One region of the Bacillus sp. K7 genome, then DNA from elsewhere that is predicted to be linked to it. Evidence: predicted binding sites of a transcription regulator. Region 1 holds the regulator's gene; each other region holds the start of a gene.

Region 1 (2,206 bases):
AAACCGATTTTACTTTAAATGACAACACTAAGTCGTTTGTTTTGGAAAACATAAGTGATGTTCCGGCTATCGAGTATTTTTTAGGCTATCAGTTTACGATCTTGGGAGCTAAAAGTTGTTCGGTTGAGTTTAAACTTCAACGGATGGGACTTACCGGGCAATATACCACGCTGAGCACGAAACAATTCAGAGGCAACTGGTTTGATTTTAGTGCTCAAGATAAGATTTCAATTGATCCATTTCATCGATACCGTATCTTTGCAGAAGAACATTCGGAAAACTGTACAAACGTTCGGGTAAAAGGGAGTTATGGTATTCAATATTTTCATTTTGATTGAAGCTCATGATCATAAGGTGAGCTGTTTTTTTACATTAAAAAGAACTAACTAAACTATGTGCTAAATTTTCATATTAATTTAATCGCCGCGCTCACTCGATAATATCTGAGGCCATATCATTCCCCGACCTAAACATAAAACATTTTTAAGCAGATTACGTCTATATTTGATAGACAGCATTTTGATAAAAAGTTTCCTGAAGGAAAGAATATTTCTTGACTTCAACAATCAATTGATGGATAATTGTGGTGTAAACATGATGTTCTTTTTCCTCCTATTCAGGCTCGCACCTAAAATTCAGGGCGAGCCTGCTTTTTTTTATACAAGAAACCCCCTCTTCATCGAGGAAGAGAGGGTTATTTCATCATTTGATAGTTCAATAGATTAATGGACGGTTCTGAACACGCCAATCACTTTCCCTAGAATGCTGACATTCTGTAGGATGATCGGTGCCATCGTTGGGTTTTCAGGCTGTAAGCGAATGTGAGTATCCTCTTTATAGAAACGTTTTACCGTAGCCTCATCATCTTCTGTCATCGCAACGACAATTTCCCCGTTGTTCGCTGTGTTTTGCTGTTTAACGATGACATAATCCCTATCGAGAATACCTGCATCAATCATACTGTCTCCCATAATCTCAAGCATAAACACATGCTCGTCTGGGGGAACCATACGGTCGGGAAGCGGAAAATATTCTTCAATATTTTCTACTGCTGTAATAGGAGATCCCGCCGTGACTTTCCCGATGACCGGTACATTAACGACCTGGCTTTGCGGAATGTCTACTTCTTCATCAAGAATTTCTATTGCTCTTGGTTTTGTCGGATCTCGTCTGATCAGCCCTTTTGTTTCCAAACGGGCCAAGTGGCCGTGGACAGTTGAGCTGGACGCAAGCCCGACAGCCTCTCCGATCTCTCTTACGGAAGGCGGATATCCTTTTGATTTAACCTCTGCTTTAATGAAACTGAGGATATCAAGTTGCCTTTTTGATAGCTTCGTCATTTTTCGCACCTCAAAACGTCGATTTTAAGAAGATTATAGCATGATTTTCCTGACAGTACAAACATAGGTTCGAAAAAACAATTGACAGAAACATTTGTTCGTATATACTGAAATTATAAAAAGCGAACAAACATTCCTGTCGGAGGTTATGATCATGGGTAAAGAATCTATTATTTTTGTCGGTCTGTTCACAGTGATTTTGAGCGCGGTTATCCTTTTGCTGTCATATTCAAGCAGCGGCCAGGAGCTTAATCAGTATGTTAAAATAGAAGTCCAGCAAGGCGATACACTTTGGTCTATAGCTGACCAGGTAACAGATAAAAAGAAAATGAACAAACAAGATTTTATTGAATGGGTAGCTGATAAAAATTATCTTCAGACGACTGATATCCAGCCGGGAGATGAATTGGTGATTCCGTTGAAAAAAAAGCATCAGGATGCATATGAATTGGCAACTGTAAGATAGAGAGGAAAGATAGAAAAAATGAAAGCACTCATTTATGCCCGCGTAAGCACAAATAAAGAACAGCAGGAGACGTCATTAAAGCGGCAGGAGGAGGAGCTTACGGCCATTGCGGCCGAGAACGGCATGGAAGTCGTCAAAGTGATTTCCGAAAAAGCAAGCGGATATGAAATGGATCGGGATGGTGTATTTGGGCTGCTTGATGAGATCAAGAATTCTGAAATTGATGTCATTTTGGTTCAGGATGAGACTAGGCTCGGACGGGGAAATGCAAAAATCGCACTGCTTCATTGCATCTATAGAGAAGGTGTGAAAGTCTATACAACCGCTCATAAAGGCGAACTGGAGTTATCGGAGGCTGATTCGATGGTGCTGGAGATCGTCAGCATTGTGGAAGAGTACC
Region 2 (2,206 bases), 540 kb from region 1:
AATATGTGGTATGCGGCCATTAGAGAGTTGGAAGAAAGAGAACGGGATATTGTGGTGCCAACGACGTTCCCGCGTGAACTCGAAAAGCGTGAAGTGGCTTATGACCTGTTTAACTTTTCCAGAGGGGATGAAAGCTCACAAGGAAGATGGGCTCATGGCGAAGCCTTTGACGGACGGGGAGAATTCAGGTATATTCCGGCCCCGATTGCATTCGGGCCTGCGCCTCATCTTAAACCGGCGCCAATGTGGGTGCATGATACGATGCCTCCAATGTCAAAATGCTAGTTTTTCTGCCGGGCTGAGGATAGATGATATCTGTTCCCAGCCCGTTTTTGGTTACCTGTTTTTGCCGATATGATATAACGCTTTTTCTTCAGCGACCTGCAAGTGCTGCTGATCGCCTTCCTCGTACGCATTTGGCCGCTTGTGTGATAATAAATAAGCGAGCCGCTTCTGAAATTGAATACCTGCTTTACGCCGTTCAAACATTTCAAGCCTTTTATCCGCAAATTCTTTTGTCACCCGGAATACAGACGCGATTGTGGCAAGCGCCTGGCTTCTCCATTGCGGCAGCTCCATCTGCAACAGCATAAAGGTTGGCACACAGAAGTGGTACATAAATTGATTTGCCTGGAATTCCTGCAATTCCCTGAAGAGCTTGTTCATCTGAAAATGATTGCCTGCATGCTTTAACACATGGCACAGCTCATGGCCAAAATCCTCCCATTGCTCTTCACGTGATTTTCTCTGGTTCAATACGATGCTGTACATCCCGTCGTACTTGACCATCATGCTCCCCATATCCTCAAAATGAACCCAAATATCAAGGTCCTTTGCGATTTTCAGCATGTCAATGTGATGCGGGGAGGTGATGCCCAGCCGACTGTATACATTTTTTACGTATTCCTCCAGATGTGATAAGTAATCGCCCAATTGAATACTCCCTTTCGAACGTTTGTTCTGTTTTTAGCGAGAAAGAAAAGCCCCGTATAGGACTGGAAAGTGTGTAGAAATCTTTCCCTTTTCTAAAAAAAATAAACAATTTTTTCTTTATATCGGTCTATTTTTCATATGTTTTAGAGAACGGAGAAAGATTTATTTATTTTTTGGGTTTTCGGTTTTTCTCTTTTTCTTTTAAATAGTTGATAAACTCGATGGCCTGCTGTTTGCTTTCGGGGGAAAAATCCTGCATATCACGGTATGCGAGCTGCAGGTCCGGATCTGAAAACATATCGTCGTCGTCTTTTTTGTCTTTCCCTGTTAATAAGTAATCAGCCGTTACTTGAAAGTAATCAGCCAGCTTTTGCAGTGTATCGTAATCAGGCTCGCTCCGCCCGTTTTCATAGTGGGAATATCGAGCCCGTGACACACCGATGTGTGATGCGATTTCTTCCTGCGTCCTTTTCCCTCTGAGACTCTTCAATCTGCCGCCTATCATGCTATGACCTCTCTTTTTTAAACTCTCTAAGTTACTATTGATTATAGATACAAAATGTATCAAAATAAAGGGATGATAAAAAAAGTATCAAAAATAACTTGATGATACAGAATGTATCGTTTATACTTGGATACAGCTGATACGAAATGTATCAAAAACAGATCAGGAGAGTGATCACATGTATCCCATCCAAATTGTTTTTAGTGAAAATCCCATAGATCAGCGCCATCTCGGACAATCCGGCGGCACCATTTCGTTTACGCCATGCGGCCTTCCGGTATTCCACTTTGAAACGCAAGCACAGTTTCAAACATATATGCTGTTAAAAGGAGAAGCTGCGTACAATGAAAACCGATAAAAGCTATCCTTTTCCAACGTATTCAGGGTTATTGAATTCAGAACATTATGACAAAATCGGTCCGGCTCTATGGCTGTTTCTCTGGTTCATTAGCTCAACAACAAAAGAAATTGAAAAAGACGGGGTATGCTGGGGAATCGTGCTCGGACATAAGCCGTTAAAAGCAAGAGAAATGGCGGCTGTATTCGGCGTCAGTGAAAAAACCGTCAGAAGATGGCTGGAGCTCCTTGAAGCCCATGAGTACATAAAGGCTGTCCGCGCGCCATATGGACTGGTGATTTCGGTAAAGCATTCCAAAAAATACAGCTTCAGATCGGACAAAATGGCACACCTGAGCATAACGGAACGGCCATTTTCGCCGCAGGCACCGGACACAGACGTCCGCTCAAATAAAGATAAAACAAATAACA
Region 3 (2,206 bases), 1.5 Mb from region 1:
GCCGAAGCGTCAAATGTCTTGAATAGTTCTCAATGCCGGAGCAGAAACCCATTTCCCGCATCATCTCAAGATCGTACCTTGTCCGCTGCTCTAAACGCTGCGCTTCAAGCAGCTTGCCGTTTTCGTGCATGACCTTCAGCTGCTCCTCAAGCTCCTTCTCGATATTTTGAATCGCTTTCTCCATTTTCTCGGCCCGCGTTACGAAGTGGGATGCCGGGAAAATCGCAACATGGTCACGGTCACCGAGAATTTCTCCTGTCAGGGCGTCCACTTCCCTGATCCGTTCGATTTCATCACCGAAAAATTCAACCCTGATACAATGTTCATCACGAGAGGCAGGGAAGATTTCCACTACATCTCCGCGCACACGAAATGTCCCGCGCTGGAAGTCGATATCATTGCGGGCATATTGGATGTCTACAAGTTTCCTAAGCAGCTCGTTGCGCTCAATTTCCATTTCAGGCCGCAGTGACACGACCATTTCCCGGTATTCTTCAGGCGAACCGAGGCCGTATATACAAGATACACTCGCGATGATAATGACATCTCTCCGCTCAAACAGAGACGATGTGGCGGAGTGTCTCAGTTTATCAATTTCATCATTAATACTGGCGTCTTTTTCTATAAACGTATCCGTTTGAGGCACATACGCCTCCGGCTGATAATAATCATAGTAACTGACAAAATACTCGACAGCGTTGTTCGGAAAAAACTCCTTGAACTCGCTGTAAAGCTGTCCGGCAAGGGTTTTGTTATGGGCAATGACGAGGGTCGGCTTATTGACTTCTTTAATCAAATTGGACACCGTAAATGTTTTGCCCGTTCCTGTCGCACCCAGCAGAGTCTGATGCTTCTTGCCCTCCTGAATTCCTTTTACAAGTTTTTCAATGGCTTTCGGCTGATCTCCCTGGGGCTGGTATTTCGAGACTAACTCAAAGCGATCTTTCACAAAATAAGCCTCCGTTTCTTTAACGAAATCTTCCTATAGATATAGTAACACAATGGAATGGAAAATCACCAAAAATACGAACTAAAGTTCGGTGGTTTTTTATTTCCAGCTGTTTTCGTGTATAAAAAACCTGCTTTTAAAACGTAAAAGCAGGAATTCAGTCGTTATATTCATTATGTCCGATTTACTCTTCTTTTTTCTCAGCAGTTTTTTTGGCCATGTACAGTCCGCCAGCCACAAGAGACACAACGTCCAATCCTACAATAAAATACGTTTCTGTATAGCCTTTTAAATAAGAGGCAAACAGCAATGCAGCTGTTAGAGCGATCGCCACATAATGATTAAAGGTGACTCTTGTAAATAAGACAACCAGCATAAAAGGGAAAAATAATGCAAAAACGGCTTTTGTAATCAACAAAAACCCTCCTCAATGATTCTTCATCTGATTTGATTATAGTAAAAAATGAAGAATCGGACAATCTGCAATCGTTCCCCTTTCTACACCATACCCTTTTTCTGCTTAAATCAATCATCATCTTTGCACTTTGGCTCCAGGCACAAGAAGCATTTGCGGCACTTTTGCATGAGGGCATTATGTCTTAGCTTGATATCGAAGCCCGCCTCCATAGCAAACGCCCGCGAGAATAAATAGGCGGACAGCACTAGTTTGACTACATTTTTCATGATCATTCAACTAACTTAACGATTCATTTTATTTAGGACTTTCTGCTTTTGACATCATTTTCCTGAAAACTTACAATTGAGCGATAGTGCTCACTATCATTTTTGAACACAGGCTCCGTCATAAAAGACTAAAGAGAAAAACAAAATGAAGGAAAGAGGGGTTTCAAATATGTATTCTGTTTTATTTCGACAGGCAGAAGCGTCCAGCCAGCTGGCAGGCGCAAAAGGCATGAATTTAATTAAACTGACCAAACACAGGCTTCCTGTTCCGGACGGGTTTGTTATCCAGACGAATGCGCTCACCCGTTTTATGGAGGATAACCACCTTCATCAAACTAGCGAAAGCATCGAAAAGGAGATCATCGCCGGAACATTTTCAGATGAACTGAAACACGAGCTGACAAATTCCTTTTACAAATTAAGAGACTCATACCGCTCCGTTGCCGTGCGCTCTTCGTCTGCCTCGGAAGATTTAGAAGGCGCTTCATTCGCGGGTCAATACGAAACCTACTTAAATATTAAAACAGAAGAAGAGTTTCTAGCTAAAGTGAAAGAATGCTGGGCCTCATTTTT

The links. The regulator LexA, encoded in region 1, represses DNA repair genes until DNA is damaged. The targets are predictions, from matches to a motif close to CGAACATATGTTCG.
Region 2: M1D98_RS06575 (ImmA/IrrE family metallo-endopeptidase) is a predicted target of LexA. The motif match lies at 949-962, and genes of this name have one in related genera.
Region 3: uvrB (excinuclease ABC subunit UvrB) is a predicted target of LexA. The motif match lies at 1,027-1,040, and genes of this name have one in related genera.

What each region holds. Positions count from the first base shown of each region.
Region 1 is NZ_CP096406.1:1,841,225-1,843,430, forward strand. It holds gene M1D98_RS09375 (hypothetical protein) at 1-338, shown strand, start outside; gene lexA (transcriptional repressor LexA) at 723-1,340, opposite strand; gene yneA (cell division suppressor protein YneA) at 1,489-1,806, shown strand; gene M1D98_RS09390 (YneB family resolvase-like protein) at 1,825-2,206, shown strand, end outside.
Region 2 is NZ_CP096406.1:1,299,225-1,301,430, forward strand. It holds gene M1D98_RS06570 (manganese catalase family protein) at 1-285, shown strand, start outside; gene M1D98_RS06575 (ImmA/IrrE family metallo-endopeptidase) at 337-933, opposite strand; gene xre (HTH-type transcriptional regulator Xre) at 1,100-1,438, opposite strand; gene M1D98_RS06585 (hypothetical protein) at 1,617-1,796, shown strand; gene M1D98_RS06590 (hypothetical protein) at 1,783-2,206, shown strand, end outside.
Region 3 is NZ_CP096406.1:3,299,039-3,301,244, forward strand. It holds gene uvrB (excinuclease ABC subunit UvrB) at 1-949, opposite strand, end outside; gene M1D98_RS16900 (CsbA family protein) at 1,134-1,364, opposite strand; gene M1D98_RS16905 (PEP/pyruvate-binding domain-containing protein) at 1,803-2,206, shown strand, end outside.